DNA from 3 places in the Comamonas sp. C24C genome. Region 1 is predicted to be linked to each of the others. Evidence: predicted binding sites of a transcription regulator. Region 1 holds the regulator's gene; each other region holds the start of a gene.
What was found. Region 1 encodes FNR, which switches genes on or off when oxygen is low (the NO sensors DNR and NnrR bind a similar motif). Its sites were predicted from a motif close to TTGATNNNNATCAA; they were not measured.

Region 1 (9,546 bases):
GCAGAAAAACCGCTACGCTGGGACGCTGCTTGCCTTCAGTCCATTCATCGGCAGAGATGCTCTGCACCACCACGCCCCAATTCAGCTGACCGGACTGGCGAGTGATGGACATACCCTCCGTCATCGAAGCCCGCTCCAGCCTGGGCGAAAGCAGCGCATCGCGGATCAGACGCTGCAGCTTGCGATTGTCATTCGCATAGACGGCTTCAAGCGCTCCGTTGTTGACCCGTATGCCATCGCCCAGATTCAGAATGGTTGTCGCCGCTGGGTTGGCCTCTATCATTTTCCCGGCCTGATCGAGAATGACCACCCCCATCATCAGCTGCGCAGTGGCACGCCCATATAACGATATGACCTGCCGGTCACGGTGCAGATTCAGCTGCATGTTCAGCACCCGCCTGAGGTGAGGCACCAGCATGCGCACCAGGTCCAGCTGCCGTGACTCGAATGCACCGGCGCTCGCAGACCGCGTGATACGCCAGCCATAGGAGCAGCCGTTATCGGTCATGACGTCCACGGCCAGAATGTGCTCAATGTCCACCCCCTTGCACCAGTCGGTGTAGTAGCGGCAGGAATGCCATTCGGACTCCGTCATCACATCCCGCAAGGTGAGCACCTGGTCCTTGGCAATGCCGAGAAACGGACTCCACTGCGCATAGGGGTCGTAGGGAATGACCTCCGAACGGCCTCCGGTTGCCGAGATTACCCAGCCCACATTCTCACCATGGGGGTCGCGCACCACGAGCGAGGCGTAGTTGCCATTGGCACAAGAACGCAGCAGTTCCAGAAAAACCTTCCAGTGCTGCGGATCCATGGCGGACTCATACAGCGCTGCAATCAGCAGACTCATGGCTTCGGTGCTGATAAGCGGAGTTTCATCCAGCGAGCCAGCTGCACTGGACTCGACATGCCTCGGAGCAGAAAAGCCGACAGAAAAACCATTTACGGCTTCTAGAGCGGCCGAGCGGTAGTTGTAGAAGTCAAAACTTGCGTATTCGCTTTTGGGCATTGGCTATCTCAAAAAATCCGGCCCATCAGCACTGCACAGTTGCTCAACTCTGCACGCATTGTTCATTGTTGTAGGTGCCCGGCAGTCGGCCCAAGAAATGCCCTGATCTTGCCGAGCCCTCATAGACTACGCATCGTCAAATCAGACGATGGAAAACCTAGCGCAAACGCATGCCCAGTGTCTATTGCAGACCTGCAATATGAATACCGCTGCCATCTTCGTCCGGCGAGTACGGCTGTGCGCCGGATGCCTGCTCGGATGCGCCTTGATCCAGGCGCTTTCTGAACTGCTCCGCTGGCAAGGCCGGCGAACACAGATAGCCTTGAAAGTAGTCGCCCTGCAGCTGCTCTATGGCCTGGCACTGCTCCTGCGTTTCCACACCTTCGGCCACCAGCTCCACGCCCAGGGCCTGCCCCATGCTGATGATGGCGCCTACGATGGCCTTGTCTCCCGCGTCGTGAGGCAGGCCGCGCACAAAGCTCTGGTCGATCTTGATCTTGGAGATCGGCAGTTTTTTCAAATAGGCCAGGCTCGAATAGCCGGTGCCGAAGTCATCGATCACAAGGCCCACGCCCAGCTCTGCAATCTGATGCACGCGCAAGGCCATTTCCTGTGCTTCCTGCAGCAGGATGCTCTCGGTCAATTCCAGCTCCAGCCATTGGGCCGGCAAGCCGCTGGCTTCCAGCACGCGCTTGAGGCGATCCACAAAGTCCGGCTGCCTGAACTCCAGTGCCGAGACATTGACCGACACCTTGACGGGCTTGCCCATGGCCAGCCAGCGCGCGGCCTCCTGTACCGACTGCTCCAGCACCCAGGCATCAAGTGCAACCACATAGCCGGACTCTTCGGCCAGCGGAATGAAGGCCGCCGGAGAGATCACGCCCAGCTCCGGATCCGTCCAGCGCAGCAAGGCCTCCGCTGCCACAATGCGACCCGAGCGGATATGAACCTGGGGCTGGAAGTGCACGGCCATATGCCCCTTGTCCAGAGCCTGGCGCATAGCGTGCTCCAGCTTCATGCGTGAGAGCAGGCCTGCACTCATCTGCGGCTGGTAGAAACTGAAATTGCCGCGTCCGCGCTCCTTGACGCGATACATGGCGATATCGGCCTGACGAATCAGCTCATCAAGCGTCAACCCATCCGCAGGAAACTGCGCCGCGCCAATGCTGCATTGCACGGAAAAACCCAGGCCGTCGAGCATGAAGGGCTGACGCATCTCTTCCAGAATGCGGGCGGCCACGGCCGAAGCGCCCTCTCCGGTGCAGTCATGCAGATAGAGCACGAACTCGTCCCCTCCCTGGCGACACAGCACGTCGGCAGGGCGCAACAATCCGCCCAGCCGCTGAGCAACCAGCTTGAGCACCCGATCGCCAAAGTCATGACCCAGAGAGTCGTTGATGATCTTGAAGCGGTCCAGATCCAGAAACAGAATGCTGAAAGGCTGCTGCGTAAAGCGCGCAGCGGTGATGGCGGCCTGTACATGGCGGCTCAAGCTCAGGCGGTTGGGTAATCCGGTGAGGGCATCGCTATAGGCAAGCTGCTCGATCTGCTTTTGGGCACTGCGCTGCATGGTCATGTCGCGCATGAAGCCAATGCTCTGCACCAGACGACCATAGCCGTCGCGCAATGCCACCCAGGACAGCCAGACCGCGCAACGCTGACCGTCGCTCTGCTTGAGCCAAAGATTGCCCTCCCAGAAACTGCCCACATCCCAGCGCGCGGATGCCAGCTCCAGCAGATCGGAAACAGGGCCGCCTTCGGACTCGAACAGCGCCCAGGCGGCAAGACCCAGCACCGACCTTCCATGCAGCAACTGCACGCCCGCCGGGTTGATCTGCACAATGACGCCCGCGGCATCGGCGATGAAGATGCCGTCCAGGCTGGACTCGAACACGCGCGCCGCGAGACGCAGCTCGGTCGCTGAACTGGATTCCGCCGTGATATCCCGGTAGGAATAGATCCGCCCTATCGCCACACCGCGACTGAGCTGAGGCACGGAACGACGCTCCAGCACCCGACCGCTTAGCAGTTGCAGCACCTCCGAGGTCTCGGGTGCCGACAGATCCTGCGCCTCCTGCAACAGCGTGAACTGGCTCTCGCTGCTGATGGTCTGCGCTTCAAGATGGGCGAAGATGGCCTCGTCGTCACGTTGCACGAGCAGGGATTCGGGCAGTTGCCACAGCTCTGCGAAACGATGGTTGAAGGCGCGAATGCCGCCGCGCAGATCGCAGACCAGCATGCCGTCTGCGGTGGACTCCAGCGTCGCCCGCAACTCCGCAAGCAGCATGTCCAGCTCGCTTTCATGCCGCAACTGCTCGCTGCGGTCGAGCATGGTGAGCAACAACCAGCGCGGGTTCTGGGCGATGGAGCCAACCCCCATCTCCACGGCCGTCAACGATCCATCCGCCTTACAGATCTCCGTGAGAAATTTCGCGCCGCCCACCCAATTGGAAGCGTCCTGCCAGAACGCCTTCTGCACCAGGGAAGCGCAAAGCACATCGACATACTGCTCCCGTGCCTGCTCAGGGGTGTAACCCGTGAGCTGCGTGCTGGCCGCATTGGCATGAAGCACGCGCAGGCTCTGCGCATCCAGCAGCCAGACGGCCTCCTGCAAGCCATCGAGCATGGCGGCGAGCAGAGGGTCGATCAGAAAACTCTGCGGCATGGTCACGCGAGATCTTTCTCGACAGCAGGTGCTGCAGAACTGTCAAAAAAATAGCAAAGACGTCTTTGTGGCTGTAAAGCTTCCAGCGCATTGCGCGATAGCTGATTACGCGTCAAACCACGCCGAATCCCCAAACCCACATATTCAAGCAAATCGACGAACCGCAACTTCTGCGCCGTCTGCGTGTCATAGGTCAGCACCTGCGGCTTGAGAGACTGGCTGGTATTGACGGACACCACTACCCCCATGCGCCCGTCGCTGAGCTCCACCAAGGACCCCGGCGGATAGACACCCAGAGTCTGCACGAATGCCTTGAGCACTTCAGGTGCATAACGCTGGCGATACTGCCCGTACAGTGCGGCCATGGCTTCATGGGGCGTCATTTCGTTGCCTTGCAGTGGCAGATTGCACAAACGCTCGAAATTGTTGGCCAGCGCCAGTATCTGTCCGGCAATATCCATATCGGTCGCCAGCAGGCCAAGCGGAAAGCCCGATCCATCGGCCCACTCATGGTGCTGGGCGATGGCCGTCGTGACCGAAGGAGGATAGCCCATGGACAGGGCCAACGCCACCGACTCTCCCACATGCCGTGCATAGGCGGTCTCTCGCAGCGGCATGCGATCCGTGCCTTGATTCAGTGCATTGGCCGACGCGGAAATCTCCAGCCCTGGCTTGCCGATGTCATGCAGCAACGCTGCCGTGCCCAGATCCTGCAGCACATCGTTGCGCAAGCCCAGTGTCTTGCCCAGCAACAGGCTCAGCACGGAAACGTTCACTCCATGAACACCGAATGTGGCACCGCCCGTATCCGCGAGCAGATGCAGACTCAGATCACGAGCCTGCGCCAGTTTGACGACTTGCTGCGCAACCAGCTGATCCGTCGTGGCGCGCGCCCGCTCGGGGTTGGCAGGCAACAGGGCCTGAACATCGTCAAATACGGAAACCGCACCCAGAAACCGGGACTGCACCCCCAGAATGCTGTCTCGCCAGGCATGCGCATCGCTGTCCGGATGGCTCACAACAGGCCGAGGAGGCGCGACGGAAGGCGTGACAGCCTCCTCCAGATCGCTTCTGGAGAGATCAACCTGTACGGCCTTGAGCTTCAGGGTCCTGAGCGTCTGCAACTGCTCGTCATTGACAATCTTGAAGCTGCTGACGGGAAACGGGTGGCGCAACCAGCCAGTCTCCAGATGGACATACATGCCAATTCGCAGTTGTCCGATATCAATAGCAACGAAACGATTCACTTTGAGCGCTACACACAAGATGAGACATTATTCCGCAGTTCCATGACTGCTCAACCATGACTAGGGTCTGTTGGGATGCAAACTGCACCAACATTCCCCTCCTGTGTGACTTATCGGCACCAAAGGCTGGGTTTGTAGACCAGATCCATCCACAAAGCCCAACTCGCAACACCAATCAGCATCAAACCCGCAATTCTGGTGCCCCAGCGCGCCCGCAATGCATTGAGATGCGACTGCCCCAGCTGCCACAACCAGGGGCCCGCCAGCAACCACACTGCGCCGCCAATGGCAAACGCCGCCATTGACAGAGCACCTTGCCAGACTCCGCCACTCAGCGCGGCCACCAGCACTGCCGAATAAAGCAAGCCGCAAGGCATCAGGGCCCAGGCAAAGCCCGCGGCCAGGCTCCCTCCCGGGGCGACGACCCAGGGCTGGACCCTGGCCCAGACAGAGCGCCCCGCCTGCTCCAGCCACACCGGTTGTCGCGCCTGCACCAGCATGGCCAGACCCCAGGCCATGACCGCGACATGCATCAGCGTCCAGAGCTTCTGCAAGGCCGTTGTCTGACTGGTCAGCCAGGCCAGACTCTCCATGGCCACAGCCGCCACTCCGCCCAGCAGGGCATAGCCGGCAATGCGTCCCAGATGAAACAAACTGGTGCGCAGCCATTGGCGTTTTTGCAGGCCGTGCAAGGCGATGACCTGGCCGTCGCTGGCAGGCCTTGCGCCCGTCACGACGCTGCAGGGCGCAGCGCACATCACAAGACAATGGGGCCCACCCACGAGCCCCATGATCAAAGCAGTCCAGACCAGCGAAAACAACATGCGCTAGATGATGCGCGAAAAGCGCGTGCGGTTTCGGTCGGCCTGCAAATATCGATCAAACAGCATGGCTACTCCGCGCACGAAAAACCAGCCCAGGCCCGTGACCTTGAAGCCCTCGTCGGATAGCTGAACCAGGCCATTGCGCTGCATTTCCCCCAGTGCAGCCAACTCCCGAGCAAAGTACTCGCGGAAATTGATCAGCCAGGCCTGCTCCATCGGCTCATACAGGACGGAGCCCTGACACATGATGGCCATGATGATGGCTCTGCGCACCAGATCGTCACGCGAGAGCGCCAATCCGCGCTGCACGGGCAGCATGCCGCCATCAATGGCGTCGTAATACTCTTCCAGGGTCTTGACGTTCTGGCTGTAGGTGGCGCCCACCTTGCCGATGGCCGATACGCCCAGTGCAATCAGGTCGCAATCGGGCTGGGTGCTGTAGCCCTGGAAGTTGCGATGCAGGCGCCCCTGACGCTTGGCGATGGCCAGAGAGTCGTCGGGCAGCGCAAAGTGATCCATGCCCACATAGACATAGCCGCCATTCATGAAGGCATCAATTGCGCCGGAGAGCATGTTCAGCTTCTCCTGTCCCATGGGCAAGTCAGCCGATGCAATACGCCTTTGCGGCTTGAAGCGCTCGGGCAGATGCGCATAGGCATACAGAGCAATACGGTCGGGACGCAACTCGTTGACCTGGGCCAGCGTTCGCGCAAAAGACTCGGATGTCTGCTTGGGCAAACCGTAGATGAGGTCCACATTGATGGAGACAAAGCCCAGACGGCGGGCCTCGGCCACCAGCTCAAAGACTTGCTCGGCTGGCTGCTCCCGGTGCACCGCTTTCTGCACCGCGGGGTCAAAATCCTGCACGCCAAAGCTCAGGCGATTAAAGCCCATGTCCTTGAGTGTCTTCAGCCTCTCGTTGCTCACGGTACGCGGATCGACCTCGATGGAATACTCGCCGGCTGGATCGAGCTTGAAATGCTCACGCATCAGAAGCATCAACTGCTGCAGTTCGGCATCGCTGAAGAAGGTCGGCGTACCGCCTCCCAGATGCAACTGGCTTACCAGCTGGCCTTTGCCGCAATGCTCGGTATGCATGGCCAGTTCACGGCCCAGATAATCCAGATATTCGGCAGCCTTCTCATGATGCTTGGTCACGATCTTGTTGCAGGCGCAGTAATAGCAAAGCGACTCGCAAAATGGCACATGCACATAAACGGACAAAGGCAAGGCACGTGAGCTCGAATGCGTCTTGCGTTGTTTCAATGCCAGGATATAGTCGTCTGCACCAAAAGCCTCAACAAAACGGTCGGCTGTTGGAAATGATGTGTAGCGCGGGCCGGGAATATCAAAGCGGCTCAGCAACTCGGGCGTGACTGCGGTCATAACTGAAAGTTAGGGTGCGCCCACACTCCACATTGAGCAGATTTCAAAGAAAATCAGATCCTGGAAATCATGCCCATAATGGGCAGAAGCACATGTTTTTGAATGAATGCAAACAATGTGCCCCAAGGCAATCCAACTGTCCTTGATGAATATCAAGAGAGCGCAAGGCAAGTACTGCGACAATTTGATCCAACTCATCACTAACTACGAGGTCAATGACCGGCGCGACTCTCCATTCCAAGTCTGTCTGTGCCGTTGCTGAAAAGCCCATGAATCTTCAGACCATCAAAGCATCCTGCTCCAACTGCAATCTGCGTGAACTGTGCATGCCCATGGGCCTGGACGATGAACAAATGGAGCGCATTGACGAAATTGTGGCCACGCGCCGCAAGGTGAAACGGGGCGGGCTGCTGTTTCGCAACGGCGAGGAGTTCACCTCGCTGTACGCCATTCGCACCGGCTTCTTCAAGACCAGCGTGGCCACCGAAGACGGTCGCGACCAGGTCACGGGCTTTCAGATGGCCGGCGAGATCATCGGTCTGGACGGTATCGTCAACGACCACCACACCTGCGATGCCGTGGCGCTGGAAGATGCCGAAGTCTGCATCATGCCTTTCGACAAGCTCGAACAGCTCTCGCGCGAAGTCACGGCACTGCAAAATCATGTGCACAAGGTCATGAGCCGCGAAATCGTGCGCGAGCATGGCGTGATGCTGCTGCTGGGCAGCATGCGTGCCGAAGAGCGTCTGGCGGCCTTTGTGCTGAACTTGGTGCAGCGTCTGTCGGCACGCGGCTTTTCGAAGTCGGAGCTGGTACTGCGCATGACGCGTGAAGAAATCGGCAGCTATCTGGGCCTCAAGCTGGAGACCGTGAGTCGCACCTTCTCCAAGTTCGCCGAGGAAGGCATCATCGAAGTCCGACAGCGCCATCTGCGCATTCTGGATACCGAGGCGCTCAGGCGCATCGTCAACAGCCAGCAATGCCAGGACTGACTTCGACAGCAGCCCTCAAGACAAAGCCCGCAGACAGCGGGCTTTTTTGATGGCGGCGAATGCCTGCCAGGAGTTTCCGCTAACAGGGCCGCCGACACAGCGAGCGGCCAGCCCCTCCATCCGGAGCCGCCACCTGTTCGAAACTGCGGTCCTGTGCGCAGCACCTTACTCGACCAGGGGCTCCGAGACTATGCCCTGGTTCAGATCGCTGGCCGAACGCCCCAGCATGACGGTCATCAGTCCGCTGAACACGGTGACCGCCCAGAAGGCAAAAAAGGCCAGGGTGTAAATGCCATTGCGCGACCATTCCAGTGGCGAGCCCAGCCAGTGCATATCCAGCGGGTCCACAAAGGCAAATACCACCATTTCCATGATTGCCGCGGCCAGAAAAGCCGGCCAGACAATCCACATCCAGCGTCGAGCATCCATCGCGATTCTCCTTGGCCTGTGGGTTTGAACCTATTTTGCACAATTGCCATGACCTTCCCAGACATACCAAGGGCATGCACTCAGATGGGAAACCCTGGACCGCTATTATTTGAAGAGCTTCCAGCGCTTTATGTGTATCGATTTGAGGTCTATATCTATCTGAAATAGCCTTTAACAAAGCGCTATGCGCTCCTGTTGTTGAACTCCACCCGGCCATCCCTTGCCGGCAGCCGAGAACTGCAGGGGCCCTCCCGACTCTTCTGTCGACCAAGACATAGAACGCCGTCACGGCACACCGGCTACAGAAAAGCCTGCAACCAGGGCCGCAAAAAAAGGCCGCGGAAGTGGCCTTGGGATGCGTTGAAATCTCGGTCAGCGATCCAGCGGATGGTCCTTGGCCGGCGTCGCGGCATGGTTGCGCCCCGTCACTGCTGGCGCCAGGCTTTTTTCGCTCTCGGTGAGGCGCTGGTTGATCTCAATGCCGTGACGATAGTAGTCGGGGTCGATCACGGGATCCGGCTTGCTCATGGCGATATAGGCGGTCACGATGCCCGCGACCACCACCACGGCGGGACCGGCGATGACGAGCCAGACATGGGCAAACTTCCACCAGGGCTTGCCGTCCTCGGGGTGGATGATCTTGGCCTTTTGCAGGGCCTTGGCTTGTGCTGCCGACATGGTTAAACCTCTTTTCAGAAATCTGGCTGCCCAATTGCAAATCTGCAATCGGGCAGCATCAATTGTTGCTGATTCGCGATGCCCTTGCGTGGCTGTCGCGATGCATGCCGCAGGCCTAGCGCGGCACCAGGAACACGGACTTTTCGGAGATGCGTCCGGCCCCAGCCGTCAGCGCATCCACATTGAAATGCACGGGGTGCGAGCCGGAAGCAGCCGAGCCATAGGGGATCTGCAGGCGCACCGCAATGCCGCGCGTCTCGGCCGGACCTACCGAGACTTCCTGCTCGGATACTACCTCCAGCTGATCCAGCCCCGT
Region 2 (9,546 bases), on a different contig from region 1:
ATTGCTGGCCGGCGGCATCAGGGTTCTGGAGGTCACGCTGCGCACGCCTCAGGGCCTGGCCTGCATAGAGGCCATCGCCAAACGGCTGCCCGAGGCCATCGTCGGTGCTGGCACCGTGCGCAATGCGGCCGATGCCGCGGCGGCAGCTCGAGCCGGCGCAAGGTTTGCTGTCAGCCCCGGCTACACCGACAAGCTGGGCCAGGCCTGCCGCGATCTGGACCTGCCGCTGCTGCCCGGCGTCGCAACCAGCAGCGAAATCATGATGGCTCAGGAAGACGGTTTTACCGAGCTCAAGTTTTTCCCCGCCGTGCAGTCGGGCGGCATCCAGATGCTGAAGGCCTGGCAAGGTCCGTTCGGGGAGCTGCGTTTCTGCCCCACGGGCGGCATCTCGCCCGGCAACGCGGCGGAGTTTCTCGCGCTGTCCAATGTGGTCTGCGTGGGCGGTTCCTGGCTGGTCCCCGCCAGCGCCGTGGAGAGTGGCAACTGGTCGCTCATCACCGAGCTGGCTCGGGCCACGCAGGCATTGAGAAGCTCCCGCACGGCCTGAGCAGAACAAGGCCTGATCCATGAAAAAAGCCCGGTCAGCGCAAGCCGACCGGGCTTTTCCACGTCTTGGCGACTCAGGCGTCGGGCAGCGAATTGGTTCGCTCCAGAAGCTTGCGACGCGTTGCCTCGTCATCCATCAACTCAAACCAGATCGCATTGAGCACGGCAAAGGCTGCGGCAAGCGGCAGACCCAGCAACCAGGAGAAATACCACATAAGTTTCCTTTCATTCAGCCCATCCATGGGATGAGCCCACCAGTTTTAGACTGTCCCCGAAGATCGCAGCACAGCGTCCCGGGGGCATCCCGTCTCAATACGAATGGCCCTGGCCGGTCACGATGGCCTTCACGTCCACCTTGCCGCGCAGCACCGAGTACACCCAGCTGGTATAGGCCAGGATCAAGGGCAGGAAGATCAGCACGCAGACCAGCATGATGAACAGCACGACATGGCTGGACGAGGAGTCCCAGACCGTCAGGCTGAAGCGCGGATCGATGCTGGAGGGCAGGATCATGGGGAACATGGCTGCACCCACGGTCAGGATGATTCCGGCAATCGCAAGGCCGCTGGCCAGCAGCGCCAGCCATTCGCGACGGCTGCGCAGGCCGATGGCCACGACCAGCGGCATGAGCAGGCCAATGCCGGGCACCAGCCAGAGCCAGGGATAGGACTTGAAGTTGGCCATCCATGCACCGGCAGCCACGGCTGCGGTCTTGTTCAAGGGGTTGGAGGGACCGACGGGGTTGATCTCGCTGGTAATCACATAGCCGTTGATGCCCGTAGCCAGCCACAGGCCAGCGGCCGCAAACAGCAAGGTGGTCAGCACGGCAAACAGGCTGCCATAGCGGGCCGCGCGGCTCGCGACTTCGCCATCGGTCTTGAACATCAGCCAGGCCGCACCATGCATGAGCAGCATGGACAGCGAGACCAGACCGCAGAGCAGCGCAAAAGGCGTCAGCAGGCCGAAGAAGCTGCCGTCGTAGTAAATGCGCATATCGTCGCCCAGACGAAACGGCACGCCGAGAATCACATTGCCCACGGCTACGCCGAACAGCAGTGCAGGCACCAGACCCGTGATGCACAGTACCCAGTCCCAGCGGTTGCGCCAGGCTGCATCTTCATGCTTGCTGCGGAACTTGAACGCCACGGGACGCAGGATCAGCGGCACCAGCACGGCAAACATGGCCAGGTAAAAGCCCGAGAAGGACACGGCGTAAAGCTGGGGCCAGGCCGCAAAGATGGCGCCACCGCCCAGAATCAGCCACACCTGATTGCCTTCCCACACGGGGCCGACGGAGTTGATGGCCGTGCGGCGCTCGACATCGGTCTTGGCCGTGGCCCGCAACAGGCCCATGGCGCCGAGGTCAAAGCCGTCGGTGACGGCAAAGCCCACCAGCAGCACGCCTAGCAGCAGCCACCAGATGAGGCGCAGCACGTCATATGAAATCAGTTCATGCAAGATCATTTGGTTGCTCCTCTCAGCTTTGGCCGCGTGCCAGCTTCTTGATCATGGGTTCGTAGAGGCTGAGGTGGGGCTCGCTCTCATGCTCGGGGCCCTTCTTGATGGCCTTGACCATCAGCTTGAGCTCGATCACCAGCAGTACGGTATAGATCAGCACGAAGCCGGCAATGGTCAGCAACAGCGTCTTCGCGCCCAGATTGGAAACCGCCATGGCCGTGGGCAGCACGCCTTCGATGATCCAGGGCTGACGACCCAGCTCGGCCACCACCCAGCCGCATTCGGCGGCAATCCAGGGCAGCGGAATCGAGAACACGGCGACCTTGAGCAGCCAGGGGTAGGCATCAAGCCTGTGGCGGGCGGCCAGCCAGAAGAAGGTGCCGGTCAGCACGATGAAGAACATGCCCAGGGCCACCATGATGCGGAAGGTCCAGAACAGCGGCCCAACCGGCGGCACGGTATCCATTGCCGCCTGATGGATCTGCGCCTCGGTCGCCTTGCGGGGATCATCCACATAACGCATCAGCAGCAGGGCGTAACCCAGATTGGCGCCATTGTTCTCAAAGCGCAGGCGTGCTTCGGCAGGAATCTCGGCATCGGTCTTGGCCTTGCGAATGGTCTGCAACGCATCGTAGGCGTCGATGCCGTTGCGGATATTGCCCTCGGCACTCTTGACCAGTTCGTTGATGCCGGGAATCGGGGTGTCCAGAGAACGCGTGCCGATCAGGCCCATGACCCATGGGATATGCACGGCAAAATGGGTCTCGCGTGCCTCGCGGTCGGGAAAGCCAAAGGCTGTGAAGGAAGCCGGTGCGGGCTCGGTCTCCCACATGGCTTCGATAGACGCCAGCTTCATCTTCTGGTGTTCCGAGGACAGGTAGCCGGACTCGTCGCCCAGCACCACCACCGACAGCGAAGCGGCCAGACCAAAGGATGCAGCCACCGTCATCGAGCGCTTGGCCAGATGGATGTGACGGCCCTTGAGCAAATACCAGGCCGAAATGCCCAACACGAACAGCGAGGCCATGACATAGCCGGCCGACACCGTGTGCACGAACTTGGCCTGCGCCACTGGATTGGTGAGCACGGCAAAGAAGTCATTCACTTCCATGCGCATGGTCTGAGGGTTGAAGCTCGCCCCCACAGGGTTCTGCATCCAGCCATTGGCCACCAGAATCCATAGGGCCGAGAAGTTGGTGCCTATCGCCATCAGACAGGTGACGATCAGGTGCTTGACCTTGGAGAGTCGATCCCAGCCAAAGAAGAACAGGCCGACAAAGGTCGCTTCAAGGAAGAAGGCCATCAAACCCTCGATCGCCAGCGGCGCACCAAAGATGTCGCCCACATAGTGGCTGTAGTAGCTCCAGTTCATGCCGAACTGAAACTCCATCACCACGCCGGTGGCCACACCCATGGCAAAGTTGATGCCGAACAGCACGCCCCAGAACTTGGTCATGTCGCGCCAGATGGCACGGCCGGTCATCACATACACCGTCTCCATGATGGCGATGAGTATGGACAGGCCCAGTGTCAGCGGCACAAACAGAAAGTGGTAGAGCGCCGTTATCGCAAACTGCAGTCGCGATAAATCGACGATATCGAGGTCCATGGTCAGGTCCTTTCTCTCGGTACTTCAAAAATCAATCGGAAAAACATATGTCCTGTGGTGCAACGGCCCCCAGGGCATCGGGTCTCAGTCTCGCCATCAGCCGCACGAACTCAGGTGTGCCGCGCAGGGCCTGCGCTCTCACCTGTCCGGCCTGCAGATACACGATGCGATCGGCAAGGCGCGCCTCGCGCTGCCAATGCGTAGCAAAAATCAGCGTTCGCGCGCCGCACTCAGCAGCCTGTTCCAGGCGCTGCAAAACGTCAGCAGCGGTGACGGCATCCAGTCCCTCGCACACCTCATCGAGCAGCCAGCAACGATCAGGGCTCAGCAGCAGCCTGGCCAGTGCCAGCCGGCGCGACTGGCCTCCGGACAGGCCCAGGCCGCCCTCACCCAGCATGGTGTCCAGCCCCTGTGGCAAGGCCATGACGTCGCTTCTGAGGCCTGCAGCCTGCAGGGCGGCCCACAATTGCTCATCGCCGGCCTTGGCATCGGCAAGCCTCAGGTTGTTGCGCAGACTGTCCTGGAAGAGCTCGGTTCTCTGTGTCATCCAGCTGCAACTGCGGGCCTGAACCACGCCCTCGTCCGGCTGCTGCTCACCCGCCATCAAATGCAGCAAACTGGTCTTGCCTGCACCACTGCTGCCAATCAGTGCCACGCGCTCGCCCTGGCGTACGTTCAGATCGACAGGGCCCAAATGACGAAGCCGGACAGACTGCAGGCTGACGGCCATCGTCTGCACGGGCTGCGGCAGGCTCTCTGCCGCTTCGGCCTCGGCCATCAGCGCGGGAGCCAGCCTGCGCAGCGCCAGCCAGGTACGCCCGGCCTGCTCAGCCCCTCTGCGCAGGGCGGCAAACGGCTCCAGTGCGGATAGTGCCAGCAAAATACCCAGCGCAGCAACCGCAGCGCTGATACGGCCCTGCTCCATCAGCCAGGCCATCAGCAGCACGGATGCGCTCAAGGTCATGGCAGACACCGCACCATAAGCCTTCGCTGCAGCCGCCTCGAATTGATAAAGCCGCTCATCAGCCCCCGCACAGCGCGCATCACTGTGCAGCACCTGTTGCAGCTGGGCAGGCAACTGGCCAGCCATCAGCAGCTCGGTCTGGCCGGCAACCAGATCCACGGTCTGGGCACGCATGGCCTCCAGTGCCATGGCACGGCGCACGGCGGCCTTGCGGCTGCGCAAACCATGCCACAGGGCAATGCCCCAGCCAGTCAGCAGCAGCCACGCCAGGGTCAACAGGCCCAGCCACCAGCTCATGAATCCGTAGGCCAGAGCTGCCAGCAAGGCCGCGCCCAGCGCCGCGACGGCAGGCACCAGCAGGCGCAGATAAAGATTGTCCAGCGCGTCCACATCGGAGGTCAGGCGCTGCAACAGCCTGGCCGGACGCTGCAGCAGCAGACGGGCAGCCTGAGGGCGAGCCCAGCTCAGAAACAGTCTCTGGCGCAGAGCGGCCAGCACGGCCAGCGTAGCGTCGTGGGTCACCAGGCGCTCGGCGTAGCGGGCGCCAGTGCGGCCCACGGCCAGCAGCCGAATGCCGGCCGACGGCATGAACACATCGAACACCAAAGCGGTAGCAGGCACCAGACCGGCCAGCGCCGTGGCTGTGATGAACCAGCCGGACAACCCCAGCAAGGCCATGCCCATCAGCACCGTGAGTGCAGCCAGCGCGGCGCCGCCCAGCCAGAGCTTGCGCGGCGCCATCCGGCCCAGCAGCTTCAGCATTTCGCGCATTGGAATGGCTCGCATCTTCATGACTGCGACTCCTGCGCCCGCCGCAGCAGCGGCAGTTCGATCACGCGATCCATGGCAGCGGCCAGTTGCGCGTCGTGGGTGGCAACCAACATGGTGCGCCCCTTGGCCAGATGGCGCAGAGACTGCGTGATCTGGGCTGCTGTCTCGGGGTCCAGATGAGCAGTGGGTTCATCGACCAGCAGCAGTCCGGCTTCCGTCTGCGCGGCCATGCGTGCCAGGGCCAGTCTCACCACCTCGCCTCCGGAAAGCCCTGCACCGCCCTCGCCCAGGCTCGCGCCGGGGCGATGCGCCAGGGTCTCCTCAAGTGCCGCCTGCTGCGTGGCCTGGGCAATCTGCTCGGGCTCTACCGAGCTGCGCCCCAGTGCGATATTGCGCGCAACCGAACCGGCAAAGACATGCGGTAGCTGACCCAGCCAGGCCATGCGCCGACGCAGCTGCGTTGCGCTGCAGGCATCGAGCGCTTGCCGGTCAACTTCGATGCGGCCTTGCCGTACCGGCAAAAGGCCGGCAATCTGCGCCAGCAGCACGGACTTGCCACTGCCGCTGGGACTCCACAGCGCCACATGTTCGCCGGCCTGTATGTGCAAAGTCAGCGGTGCGAGGCTGGAGTCGCTGCCTGGAGCCTGAACCTCGAGCCCGCAGACGCTTACGGACACAGGCTTTCCAGGCGATAGCCGCTCCTTGACCGAAGATGCTTCGGCAGCATGCTGCGCGCCCACAATCTGTACGGACTGTGTCTGCATGTTCTGCAAGGTCTGCAGCGCTGCCTCGCCTGCGGCTCTGTCATGCCAGACGGCCGAGAGATCGCGCAAAGGCTCGAAAAACGCCGGCGCCAGCAAGAGCACGAACATGGCCTGACCCAAACCGAGTTTGTCGCCCCAGGCGCCGAAGTTCAGCGTGCCCAGCAGGTGAAAGCCTATATAGACGGCCACCATAGCCACACCCAGCGCCGAGAAAAGCTCCAGCACCGCAGAAGACAGAAAGGCAATGCGCAGCACGCGCATGGTGCGGGCGCGCAGATCTTCGGCATGGTCGCGCAGCCGCTGGCCTGTCAGATCGACGGCATGCAGAGCGCGCAGCGTGCTCAGACCGCGCAGACGGTCCAGCAAGAAAGCGTTCATATGGCCCAGTTGCAGCATCTGCTCCTCGCTGGCCGCCTTGGCACGCCAGCCCACTATCGCCATGAAGAGCGGAATCAGCGGCGCGGCCACTATCAGAATCAGGGCCACCACCCAAGACTGCCAGGCCACGGTTGCCAGAATCACCAAAGGCAGCAGGCGCACACGCCACATCGCACTCTGATAACGCGCCAGCCAGGGAACAATGGCCTCGGCCTGCTCGACCATGGCGCTGGCCGCCTGACCCGAAGCGGGGCGGCTCTTGTCCAGCGGCGATGCCTGGGCCAGCGACTGCAGCACCAGAGCGCGCAAGCTGCTCAGCTGTATACGCGCGGCACGGTTGGCCAGCAGGCCGCCATGGCCTTCTGCCCAGGCGCGCAACAGACCCAGCATGAGCACGCCCGTCGCCATGGGCCAGACGGTCGCCACGCCCTGCCCGTCGGCCATGAGCTGTACAGCCCAGGCAAGCAAGGCGGCCTGCGGCAGCCAGATCAGTCCGGCAAACACCTGCCATACCGCGCCCGCACTGGGGCGACGGATGACGCTCGCCAGTGCGGTATGCGTCGCATCGGTCTGATTGTCTGTTGAGGAAGAAGGTGTTTGCTGCATTTCTTAATTTTCAGCAATTACTGAAATTAACGGAATACTACTCTTCTTTTGACAATCATCATGACTTGATATGCAAAAGCCAATTGCAGGACCAGGCCTACATTGATGTTCATCAACTTCACATTGATTTATCAAGGGTTAACCCTTGCTTCAGTCGCACTTGAGCAACATCAAACGAGCAAGACGCCCATGAAAAACGGCGTCCGAAGACGCCGTTGGCACAGGAGAGTCGCAAATCTGTTTCAGGCTGCCAGCAAGCTGGCCTTGGCTTCGGCATATTCATGCTTGAGGCGGGCCACCAGCTCGGCCGTGGGCTGCACCTTGTCGACGGCGCCGATGCCCTGGCCGCAACCCCAGATGTCTTTCCAGGCTTTTTGCGCACCGCCGCCAAAATTCATCTTGCTGGGGTCGGACTCGGGCAGGTTCTCCGGATCCAGACCGGCCGCACGAATCGAGGGCGCCAGATAGTTTCCATGCACGCCAGTAAACAGATTGCTGTAGACCACGTCGTCGGAGTTGCCCTCGACAATCGCCTGCTTGTAGGCTTCCACGGCTCGCGCCTCGTCGGTGGCGATGAAGGCCGAGCCGATATAGGCAAAGTCCGCCCCCATCGCCTGGGCCGCAAGAACCGCCCCCCCCGTGGCAATCGAGCCGGACAGCGCCAGCGGGCCGTCAAACCATTGGCGAATTTCCTGTACCAGGGCAAACGGACTCTTCACACCCGCATGGCCGCCTGCGCCGGCCGCCACAGCGATCAGGCCGTCGGCACCTTTTTCAATGGCCTTGCGCGCAAACTTGTTGTTGATGATGTCGTGCAGCACCACTCCACCCCAGCTATGCACGGCCTGGTTCACATCCTCACGCGCTCCCAGGCTGGTGATGATAATGGGCACTTTGTACTTGGCGCATACCTGCATGTCGTGCTCAAGGCGGTCATTGCTCTTGTGCACGATCTGGTTGATGGCGAATGGAGCCGAAGGGCGATCGGGATGGGCCTTGTCCCAGGCTGCCAAAGTCTCGGTGATCTCTGCCAGCCAGTCTTCCAGCTGCTCGGCTGGGCGGGCGTTGAGCGAAGGCATGGAGCCGACGATGCCGGCCTTGCACTGCTCGATGACAAGCTTGGGATTGCTGATGATGAAAAGCGGTGAGCCGATGACAGGCAAAGCCAGCTTTTTAAGAACGGGTGGCAGCTTGGACATATGTTGTCTCCTTCTTCGTTTTGTATGTAAAAGGGCTGTAGCGCTTTCTCTATATACGTTGACAGCTCTTATTTCAGAAGCAGTTCGTTGAACGATCCACTTTTTGCACTCCTGTGCCGACAGCGGCCTCGTCCGACTAGCCGATGGCCAGTTTCGCCTGCCGTTGCGCCGCCTCCTGTCCCCTGGGCAACAGTTTCTGCATCTGTTTTGCACGGCGGATCATCGTGATGGAGGTGGCTGCAAAAAAGGCCTGAACGCGATGCGTGTCAGGCCTTGGTTTCTTACTGCGTCACACGTCCTGCGGCGTTGACGATGGACAGGTCCACATATTTGGAACCCACTTGCCCGGGCTTGAAGTTCACCCAGTAGCCGCCCAAGTCAAAAGACTCCAGTCCACGCAGGGCGGCGCTCATCTTTTCAGGCGTTACCGGCTGGCTGCGACGCATGGCCTCCACGATGACCTTGGCATTCACATAGCCTTCCATCATGGCAAAGCTCACCGGCACGTCCAGCGACTTGCCGGCTGCAATCGTCGCATCGCGGAACTCCTTGTTGAGCTTGCCCGAGACCTTGTAAGGACTGGGCACCACCTGGGCAATCGACAGACCGCTCATGTACTCCACAGGCAGGCGCTTGGCCAGCTGCTCGATATCCGCCTCGGCCGTGGCATAGATCTGGGCCGTACCGCCCTCCATGCGATAAGCCTCGACAAAGGCCGCCGTGGCGGGGCTGGAAGCCACCAGCAAAATGGCCTGGGGCGAAGCCTTGGAAGCCTGCAGTTCCTGCACAGCCTTGTCCGAGCCGCTTCTGCTCTTGAGCATGGCCGAGGTCACCAGCTTGGCCCCACTGGGATTCACGGCCTTGGTGACCAGGGCCGTCAGTTCCTGGGCGTCGGGGCGTTCCTCAAACACCAGGGCCAGGCGCGTGATGCCGACAGTGGCCAGATGGGTGGAAATCTTTGCAACCTGCTCTACCAGTCCTGCGCGCGTGGAGAACATATGCGACGACGCCAGCACACGAGTGTCCGTGCTCTGATAACCCACCAGCGGAATCTGCGAGCCATCCAGTGACTTGCTCTCCAGCAAGGCCGAAAGATTGCGATTGCCGAAATAGCCGGCCAGCACCACGGGCCTGGACTCGCTCAGCAGCTTGCGGGTCTTTGCCACGGTCTCTTCGGGATGACCCAGATCATCAAGCGAAGCCAGCTCCACAGGTTGGCCCTGCACACCACCGGCCTTGTTGACCTGGTCA
Region 3 (9,546 bases), on a different contig from region 1:
AGGTCCAGTTCGTTGTCGCATCCCAGACCAGATAGGCGCGCGGGCTGAACTGGCCGCCAAAGGCGTCATGGTGGTCATAGCGACCGCCCAGCGTGGCGGTCAGGCCCTGGCGCAGACGCCATTCGTCTTCCACGAACAGCGACCACATGGTCTGCTTGTGGCTTTGCGGCAGCAGGCCGTCCTTGAGCTTGGCATCCCAGAACTGGCCGCCCACGGTCAGCATGTGGGCATCACCCACGGGCGCCACCAGCTTGCTGTCCAGCACCAGATTGGTGGTCTTGAGCTCGCGGTCTGCGCCGCGGCGTGGGTCGTTGGTCGGCACTGCCGCGCCGGGAATGGTGCGGCCGATGGTCTCGGTTTCGGTATGCATCAGGCTGCTTTCCAGCGTGCCGAAGCCCAGACGGCCGGTATGACCGATGGTGACCTGATCGCGGTTGAAACGCAGCGCATCCTTGTAACCGGGCGGATTGCGTGGCGCTTCCGCATCACGATTGCCCAGGCGGCCATCTTCGTTGTTGTACCAGGTGCGGCCCTGGTCCACATCCAGCCAGATATCGTGATAGCGGTTGGGCGTCAGCGTCAGGCGGGCACCCAGATTGTGCTGGCGGCTTTGCGCAGGCGCGGGGTTGCGTGCACCGGCGGGCTGGGCCGCGCCGGGTGCCAGCACCCAGTCGGAAGCATCGCGGCTATAGGTGCTGCCGCGCACGGCCAGACCCAGCAGATCCTGCTTGATGGGACCGTTGACATAGAAATTGCCGCGGTACTGGTTGCCCCATTCGCTGTCCTGCGGCAGGCCCATGCCCACGCTGACCTCGCCGCCCCATTCCTTGCTGACCTTGCGCGTGATGATGTTGATCACGCCGCCCATGGCGTCCGAGCCGTAGAGCGTGGACATGGGGCCGCGAATGACCTCGATGCGTTCGATGGCCGAGATCGGCGGCATGAAACTGGTCAGTGCCGCACCGAAGCCGTTGGGCGTGACATCGCCGGCCACGTTCTGGCGGCGCCCGTCGATCAGGATCAGCGTGTAGTCGCTGGGCATGCCGCGGATGCTGATGTCGAGGCCGCCGGTCTTGCCGGTGCCGCCCATCACGTCGATGCCTTCCACGCCCTGCAGGGCTTCGGCCAGATCGCGGAAGTTCTTGGTCTCCAGCTCCTGGCGCGTCACGACGGAGATGGAGGCCGGGGCATTCTTCAGCTCTTGCTCGAAGCCGGAGGCCGAGACCACCACCTCCTCCATGGTGGACTCCCTGGCTTGCGCAAAAGCGGCAGTGCTGGCGCAGGTGGCGGCAGCGGCCAGGGCCAGTAAACGGGGTTGCCAGCCAATGCGGCGGGCGCGGCTGATAGCGGCGTTGGACATGATGACTCCTCGGCCTGCCCTGGGGGCAGGTCGTTCACAAACAGGGTAGAAAGCGGTGGCCCGTGGGGCCTTCTTGGCAGCTGGCAGGCAGCTTGAGGGAGACAAAGCCGAGGTTGTATGTAGCGTTATGGGCTTTGACGGTTGCAATTATGTATTTTTTGTAAACGCAAACCAGTCTCATTCGCCATCTATTTGTAGGTTATTTACCTACATCAAACTTTGCGTGGTATTTCGCGCGCCCCGGCACGCCCGAGAAGATATGAGCAGTTTCGCGAGAGCCGGAACACCATGAAAAAAGCGCCCTGACCCTTTCGGGCAGAGCGCTGCAGGCGGTGAATCGGCGAGCCGTCCGCTCGCACTGCCGATGCTTACGGCAGGTCCTTCATGGTTTCGGGATCGTTGGCCGGGCGCGGGCCTATGGTGCCCAGACGGCTTTTGAGCGACTGCGGCTGGCCGGTGATCAGCGCCGCATAGCTGGTGGTATTGGAGAGCACCTTCTTCACATAGTCGCGGGTCTCGCTGAAGGGCACGTTTTCGGCCCAGATGGCAGCGTCCAGTGTGGGCCCGTTGCGCCAGTTGCGCGGGCGGCCCGGACCGGCGTTATAGCCTGCGGCCGCCAGCGCCATCGAGCCCTCGAAGTCGTCCAGCGCCAGCTTGAGGTAGGAGGTGCCGATGGTGATATTGGTGTCGCGGTCGTTGATCATGTCGGGCGTGAAGCCCGTCATGCCGATCTTCCTGGCCGTCCATCGCGCCGTGGCCGGCATCACCTGCATCAGCCCCGAGGCGCCCACGCCCGAGCGCGCATCCATGATGAAACGGCTTTCCTGGCGGATCAGGCCGTAGACATAGGCCGGGTCCAGCCCGATATTGCGCGACTTGGCCAGCACCGTGTCGTGATAGGGCATGGGAAAGCGCTGCTTCCAGTCGGCAAAGGTCTTGGTGCGCTCGCTGGTGTTGATGCAGCGATCCCAGACCTGGCGCTCGCAGGCCAGATCGGCGGCCGCATACAGCTCGCGGTCTTCCATGCCGCCTGGCTGGTGCAGATTGGTGGAGTAGTTCCACTCGCGCACGCCCTCGCTGCGCAGCCCCATGCCTATGGCATACAGGCCGCGATTGAGACCGGGGTTGCTGCGCGCAGCCGCCTTCTCCTGCGCCGTCAACGGTGCCGGTGCAGGCGGCACCGTGATGCGCTGGCCGATCTCCTCCAGCGCCAGCTGCTCGTAGAAGCTGCCGTTGCCGGCCGTGTCTTCGAGCAACTGCCGGGCTTCGGCCTTTTCCTCGGCATTGGGGCGGCCTGCCAGCATGGCCCTGGCCTTCCAGTAGGCCCAGGTCGGGTCGGTGCGCTCCGGGCCCATGGCGTCGATGGCGCGGCGAACGGCCTTCCAGTCGCCGGCGCGCAGCGCGGCACGGGCCTTCCAGCCCAGCAGGTCATCGCTCAGGTCTTCGTTGCGGCGCACCTTGCCGAAGTAGTTGTTGGCATCGGGCGAGAGCTTGAAGGCGGCCTGCTTGCCGGCCACGGCCCAGGCCCAGTTGCGCTCCTCGCCATTGAGCTGGGCGCCCCAGCCGCCGTCGATCTGGGTGGCGGCCGCATCGGGGTCGCTGGCCGCCATGCGGATCAGCGCCAGCAGGGCCAGCTCCTTGCGCTCGCGACCGCGCGCCTTGCTCTGGCCTGACAGGTATTTGGCGGGCGAGGCAAACACCTGAGCCACCTGGTCGGCCGCTTCGGGGGCAACGATGGCCACCGCATCACGGGCCGCCTTCTGGCGATTGGCTTCGGTGGCCACACGGGCACGGCGCCAGACATCGGCGTCGGTGATCAGCTTGCTCGCATACAGCTGGCCGGCGGCCGTGGTGCAGCCGTCATCGGCATCTTTTTGCGCCATCCACAGATCGCGTACCTGCTGGCCCACATTGGGTGCGCCCCGGCCTTGCAGGGCGTCGGCGAGCAGGGCGTAGCAGGTGACGGACTTGTCGTCGCGCATGCGGAACCTGGGATAGACCTGGCTGAAGGTGCTCCAGTCACGCTGCTTGCCCAGCAGCAACAGCCAGTCGTTGCGCAAGCGGTCTTCCTGGTAGGTGCCGGCGTAACGGTTCAGAAAGCCCTGGATTTCATCGGGCGATGCGGTCTCCAGGCGGTTCTTGAGTTCCCAGTAAGCGGCCCAAGGTTCGAGGGGGTGACCGGCAGCCTGGGGCAGGAGCTGGGTCAGCGCCGCCTGATTGCGGCTGCGGAATGCTTTTTGCATGTCCAGCAACACGGCATCGCCCGGGTTCTGTGCCTGCGCAAAAGGAGCAGCTACAGTCAACAGGGAAGCCGCACAAAGCGGTGTCAAAATCTTCAGCCAGTGCATGGAGGAAATTATCCGATGGACAAAGCAGCGTTACGCCGCAAGTTGATTGAACTGCGCCTCAACCTTCCAGATCGCCTGCAACGCGCCGATGCGCTGCAGCAGGTGATGCGCTTTTGGCTGATGGAACGGCCCGATACCGTGATTGGCGCCTACTGGCCCATCAAGGGTGAATTCGATCCGCTGCCAGCTCTGCATCGCTGGAAGGAAGATGGCGAGCTACAGGGTACTCCACAACGGCGCAGGATTGGGTTGCCGGTGATCGACAAACAGCGCAAGACGCTGAGTTTTCACGCCTGGTACCCCGGTTGCCCCATGGAGGAGGACGCCTATGGCATTCCCAAGCCCAAGGATACCGAACTGCTGGTGCCCACGCTGCTGTTTGTCCCCTGCGTGGGTTATGCGGCCGGCGGCTACCGTCTCGGCTATGGCGGCGGCTTCTATGACCGCACGCTGGCCGAGCTGAGCCCGCGCCCTTTCACCGTGGGTCTGGGCTACACCAATGGCTATGTCGATGACTTCCAGCCCGAGACGCATGATCTGCCGCTGGACGCCATCCTCAACGACAACGGCGTGGTCTGGCCCGTCTGAACCCCTATTTCGCTTTGCCATGAGTCGTCCCCGCAAGAACATTCCCCAGCGCAGCTACCGCCCGCGCCCCCCGCTGACCGTGATGCGGCTGCCGCTGACCGAGCTCGAGCTGCAGCGGCTGCAAACCCATATGCGTCGCCATGGCCCGCTCAGCCTGACGGCGCGCCAGCACGATGCCATCTGGGACTTTCTGTTCGAGCGGCCGGAAAGCCAGGCCTGGCTCAGCCAGATGACGGCGCAGATTCAGGCCGGCCAGATCGCCACGCGGCCCAGCGCCTGAATCGGGCCCATAGCGTAGATGCTCCTCATTGAGGAGCATCTACCGCATTCAATAAAAGGATTTCAGAGTCTTTTCGACCTGAAATCCTTTTTTATCAAGCGCAAGCAGCTATCAATTTCAAGCCGACTGGCTGGCGCGCCAGTTGTGCCAGCCCGATGCACGCAGCTCGCAGGCCGGGCAGCTGCCGCAGCCATAGCCCCAGTCGTGCAGCACATCGCGCGTGCCCTGGTAGCAGGTGTGGGTCTCGGTGCGAATCAGCTCCACCAGATCGCTGCCGCCCAGGTCATGGGCCAGTTGCCAGGTCTGGGCCTTGTCCAGCCACATCAGCGGCGTATCGATGCGCAGCCGGCGCTCCAGGCCCAGGTTCAGCGCCAGCTGCTGGGCCTTCATGGTGTCGTCGCGGCAATCGGGATATCCGGAGTAATCGGTCTCGCAGACGCCGGTGACGATCACCGTCAGCCCGCGGCGATAGGCCAGCGCGCCGGCCAGCGTCAGGAACAGCAGATTGCGGCCCGGCACAAAGGTGTTGGGCAGGCCGTCGGCCTGCATGGCAAAAGCCACATCCTCGGTCAGGGACGAGCCGCCGATCTGCTTGAGCACGTCGAGCGACAGCACATGGTCCTCGCCCAGACGCGGCGCCCACTGGGGAAAGCGCTCGGCCAGCTGCTCGCGCACGCCGGCGCGCACCTGCATCTCCACGCTGTGGCGCTGGCCGTAGTCAAAGCCCAGCGTCTCCACGCGCTCGAACATGGCCAGGGCCTGGGCCAGGCAGGTGGTCGAGTCCTGACCGCCGGAGAACAGCACCAGCGCGCCCTTGTGGTGACCCGCGCCGGCCAGGTTTGCAGAAGAAGTCGAAGTATTTGCCATAGTGCTGCGATTACATCATCAGGCGCGGCGCCCCGGCATGACTGTGGAATCAAAACACACAGACCGCCCGGCCCAAGCTTGATAAGCTCGGCGGCAGATACACACAGGAGTCCGCCATGAAGCTCTATATCGGCAACAAGAATTACTCATCCTGGTCCATGCGTCCCTGGGTGCTGATGCGCCAAAGCGGCATCAGCTTCGAAGAGCTCACGCTGCGCTTTGACAGCTTTGCCCCCGACTCCAGCTTCAAGCTGCAGGCGCTGGCACTTGCGCCCACCGGCAAGGTGCCGCTGCTGGTCGATGAAGGGCTGACCATCTGGGACAGCCTGGCCATCTGCGAATACCTGGCCGAGCGCTTTCCCGACAAGCACCTGTGGCCGCAGACCGTGGCCCAGCGCGCCCGCGCCCGCAGCCTGGTGGCGCAGATGCACAGCGGCTTCGGTGCGCTGCGCAGCTTCTGCCCCATGAATATCGAAGCCCAGCTGCAGGAGACCGGTGCCCGGCTCTGGGCCGAGCATGCCGATCTGCGCAGCGATGTCCAGCAGCTCGAAGAGCTCTGGACCCCGCTGCTGAACGCCGCCAGCGGCCCCATGCTGTTCGACCAGTTCAGCATTGCCGATGCCTTTTTTGCGCCGGTCTGCATGCGCATCAACAGCTACGGCCTGCCGACCTCGGCCCCGGTGCGCGCCTATGTGCAGCGCGTCACCCAGCTGCCCGCCACCCAGGAATGGATTCAGGCCGCCCTGGCCGAGCAGGACTTTCTGCAGTTCGAAGAGCCCTATCGCCAGCAGCGCTGAGGCAGCAATCCCGCAATTGCGGTATCTGCAGGCCGATGCGCAGCCACTAACATTGCAGCATGAGTGAATTCAAGGTTTTCAAGGTAGGCGGCGCCGTGCGCGATGCATTGCTGGGCCTGCCCGTCAACGACACGGACTGGGTGGTGGTCGGTGCCACACCGGAGCAGATGAGCGCACGCGGCTTCGTGCCCGTGGGGCGCGACTTTCCGGTATTCCTGCACCCTCAGACCCATGAGGAATACGCGCTGGCGCGCACCGAGCGCAAGAACGGCATGGGCTATCGCGGCTTTGTGGTGCACACCGCCGCCGATGTGACCCTGGAGGAAGACCTGGCGCGGCGCGATCTCACCATCAACTCCATCGCCGCTCCCGCGGACTGGAGTGGCAAGGACGAGATCCAGGGCCTGGTGGACCCCTATCACGGCCAGCAGGATCTGAAGGACCGCGTGCTGCGCCATGTGACCGATGCCTTTCGCGAAGACCCGGTGCGCATTCTGCGTCTGGCGCGCTTTGCGGCGCGCTTCACCGATTTCCGCGTCGCGCCCGAAACCATGGAGCTCATGCGCGAGATGGTGGCGGCCGGCGAGGTCGATGCCCTGGTGCCCGAGCGCGTGTGGCAGGAAATCAGCCGCGGCCTGATGGAGGAGCGGCCCTCGCGCATGTTCGACATCCTGCGCGAATGCGGGGCGCTGGTCCGGCTGCTGCCCGAACTCGACAGACTCTGGGGCGTGCCCCAGCGCGCCGAATACCACCCGGAGATCGATTGCGGCGTGCATGCCATGATGGTGCTGGACATGTCGGCGCGCCTGCAGGCTCCGCTGTCCGTGCGCTTTGCCTGCCTGTGCCATGACTTCGGCAAAGGCACCACGCCGGCCGATGTGCTGCCCCGCCATATCGGCCATGAACAGCGCAGTGCCCGCCTGCTTTTGCAGGTCTGCGAGCGCTGGCGCGTGCCCAACGACTGCAAGGAGCTGGCCGAGGTCGTGGCACGCGAGCATGGCAACCTCCACCGCAGCAACGAACTCAACGCCGCCGCCCTGCTGCGCCTGCTGGAGCGCTGCGACGCCATCCGCAAGCCCCAGCGCTTCGAGGAAGCCCTGCAGGCCTGCGAATGCGATGCACGCGGCCGGCTGGGTTTCGAAGAGACGGCCTACCCGCAGCGCCAGCGCCTGGGCCATGCCCTGAAGGCGGCACTTGCCGTGGAGACCGCTCCCGTTGCCCAGGCGGCGGCGCAGCGCGGCCTCAAGGGCAAGGCCATTGGCGATGCCGTGAGCAAGGCGCGCGAGCAGGCGATTGCCGCCTATCTGGAAGGCGGCGCCTAGCCGTCAGCGCACCGAGGCCCGCGAGGCAGGGATGGGCGCGGCTTGAGCTAAGTCAAAGAAGGTATGCTGCAGCCATTGCACAGTACGAGACGGCGGTGGCGATGCGCTCCGCCAAGGCCATGCAGCGGGTCACGAAACCCGCTGTAACACCCATGCCTTGACGGCGTGGTTCTTTGACGGGCAAGTGTCCGGCCCACAGGCCAAGGCCTTGCCCTCTTGCTTCAAGGAGGTGCTCTGATGTCCTTACCCCAGACCATGAAAGCCGCCGTGGTGCGTTCCTTCGGGAAACCGCTCACGATCGAGGAGATGCCGGTTCCCCGACCGGCAGACGATCAGATCCTGGTCAAGATTGCCGCCTCCGGCGTCTGCCACACCGATCTGCATGCGGCCGAAGGTGACTGGCCTGTCAAACCCCAGCCGCCCTTCATCCCCGGCCATGAAGGCGTGGGCTATGTGGCCGCAGTGGGCAAGAACGTCAGACATGTCAAGGAAGGCGATCGCGTGGGCGTGCCCTGGCTGCACAGCGCCTGCGGCTTCTGCCGCCACTGCATAGGCGGCTGGGAGACCCTGTGCGAATCTCAGACCAATACAGGCTATTCGGTCAACGGCGGCTTTGCCGATTACGCACTGGCCGATCCCGCCTATGTGGGCCATCTGCCGTCCAATGTGAGCTTTATCGACGTCGCTCCCGTGCTCTGCGCCGGGGTCACGGTGTACAAGGGCCTGAAAGTCACCGACGCCAAGCCCGGCGACTGGGTGGTGATTTCCGGCATCGGCGGCCTGGGCCATATGGCCGTGCAATATGCCAAGGCCATGGGCTTCAATGTCGCAGCGGTCGATATTGACGACGGCAAGCTCGCGCTGGCGCGCCAGCTGGGCGCCACGGTCACCGTCAACGCCATGAACACCGACCCGGCGGCCTATCTGCAAAGAGAGATCGAAGGCGCCCACGGCGTGCTGGTCACGGCCGTATCCCCCAAGGCTTTCGAGCAGGCGCTGGGCATGGTGCGTCGCGGCGGCACGATTTCGCTCAATGGCCTGCCGCCGGGCGACTTTCCGCTGCCGATCTTCTCCATGGTGCTCAAGGGCATCACCGTGCGTGGCTCCATCGTCGGCACGCGCCTGGACCTGCAGGAATCGCTGGACTTTGCCGCCCAGGGCAAGGTCAAGGCCACCGTATCCACCGACAAGCTGGACAACATCAACGACATCTTTGCCCGCATGCACGAGGGCAAGATCGAAGGCCGCGTGGTGCTGGACATCGCCGCCTGAGAGTCTGACCGGCCCCGGGCCGGGGCCGGGTGAGCGGGCCGGCTCCCGCGAAACCGCCGCTCAGATCACCGAGCGCACCCAGCGCACGATCTCCGAGGCCGGCAGGGCCCCGGAGATGCGTGCCAGTTCCCGGCCTTCCTTGAAGATCACCATGGTCGGAATGCTGCGGATGCCCAAGGGCGCCGCAGCCTGTGGATAAGCCTCGGTATCGAGCTTGGCCAGCTGTGCCTGCCCCGCCAGTTGCTGGGCCGCCTGGGCAAAGGCCGGCGCCATCATGCGGCAGGGGCCGCACCAGGGAGCCCAGAAATCCACGACCACGGGCAACTGGCTGCGGCCGGTGTGCCTCGCAAAGCTGTCGTTGTCCAGGGCCACGGGCTCGCCCGTCACCAGCGGCTGGTGGCAGCTGCCGCAATCGGGCTGATTGCCCAGCTGGTCGCTGGCGATGCGATTGGTGGTGTGGCAATGAGGGCAGACGTAGTGCAGGGATTCGGACACGAGGCAACCTTTCTGGGATTTACGCAAACAGGAACGCGACAACGGCCTGCTTCCTGAGGCAGTCGCTAGGCCTGAACCCGCTTTGCGCAAGTCGTACTTTCTTTGGCAATACCCGGCTTGCGCCGGCAGGCGCAGGTCGGGCTCAGGCTTGTATGTGCAGCCAAAGCCCGCAGATTCAAGCCGTAACCTGCCTACGCTCTCAGAGCTTCACAAAGCG

Region 2: cydD (thiol reductant ABC exporter subunit CydD) is a predicted target of FNR. The motif match lies at 7,199-7,212, and genes of this name have one in related genera.
Region 3: adhP (alcohol dehydrogenase AdhP) is a predicted target of FNR. The motif match lies at 7,605-7,618, and genes of this name have one in related genera.

The regions. Positions count from the first base shown of each region.
Region 1 covers NZ_JBKFBC010000002.1:490,497-500,042, reverse strand. The annotation lists gene ACLBXN_RS05950 (helix-turn-helix transcriptional regulator) at 1-1,009, opposite strand, end outside; gene ACLBXN_RS05945 (sensor domain-containing protein) at 1,191-3,674, opposite strand; gene ACLBXN_RS05940 (HD-GYP domain-containing protein) at 3,677-4,921, opposite strand; gene ACLBXN_RS05935 (sulfite exporter TauE/SafE family protein) at 5,032-5,745, opposite strand; gene hemN (oxygen-independent coproporphyrinogen III oxidase) at 5,749-7,131, opposite strand; gene fnr (fumarate/nitrate reduction transcriptional regulator Fnr) at 7,401-8,123, shown strand; gene ACLBXN_RS05920 (hypothetical protein) at 8,289-8,552, opposite strand; gene ACLBXN_RS05915 (FixH family protein) at 8,925-9,230, opposite strand; gene ccoG (cytochrome c oxidase accessory protein CcoG) at 9,346-9,546, opposite strand, start outside.
Region 2 covers NZ_JBKFBC010000003.1:149,052-158,597, reverse strand. The annotation lists gene eda (bifunctional 4-hydroxy-2-oxoglutarate aldolase/2-dehydro-3-deoxy-phosphogluconate aldolase) at 1-547, shown strand, start outside; gene cydX (cytochrome bd-I oxidase subunit CydX) at 621-761, opposite strand; gene cydB (cytochrome d ubiquinol oxidase subunit II) at 856-2,010, opposite strand; gene ACLBXN_RS07625 (cytochrome ubiquinol oxidase subunit I) at 2,024-3,613, opposite strand; gene ACLBXN_RS07620 (amino acid ABC transporter ATP-binding/permease protein) at 3,645-5,369, opposite strand; gene cydD (thiol reductant ABC exporter subunit CydD) at 5,366-7,096, opposite strand; gene ACLBXN_RS07610 (NAD(P)H-dependent flavin oxidoreductase) at 7,339-8,295, opposite strand; gene ACLBXN_RS07605 (ABC transporter substrate-binding protein) at 8,577-9,546, opposite strand, start outside.
Region 3 covers NZ_JBKFBC010000005.1:332,944-342,489, reverse strand. The annotation lists gene ACLBXN_RS12200 (TonB-dependent receptor domain-containing protein) at 1-1,360, opposite strand, end outside; gene ACLBXN_RS12195 (transglycosylase SLT domain-containing protein) at 1,729-3,708, opposite strand; gene ACLBXN_RS12190 (5-formyltetrahydrofolate cyclo-ligase) at 3,724-4,296, shown strand; gene ACLBXN_RS12185 (hypothetical protein) at 4,316-4,576, shown strand; gene queC (7-cyano-7-deazaguanine synthase QueC) at 4,694-5,443, opposite strand; gene ACLBXN_RS12175 (glutathione S-transferase family protein) at 5,560-6,240, shown strand; gene ACLBXN_RS12170 (multifunctional CCA addition/repair protein) at 6,300-7,562, shown strand; gene adhP (alcohol dehydrogenase AdhP) at 7,800-8,834, shown strand; gene trxC (thioredoxin TrxC) at 8,895-9,329, opposite strand; gene ACLBXN_RS12155 (DUF2905 domain-containing protein) at 9,529-9,546, opposite strand, start outside.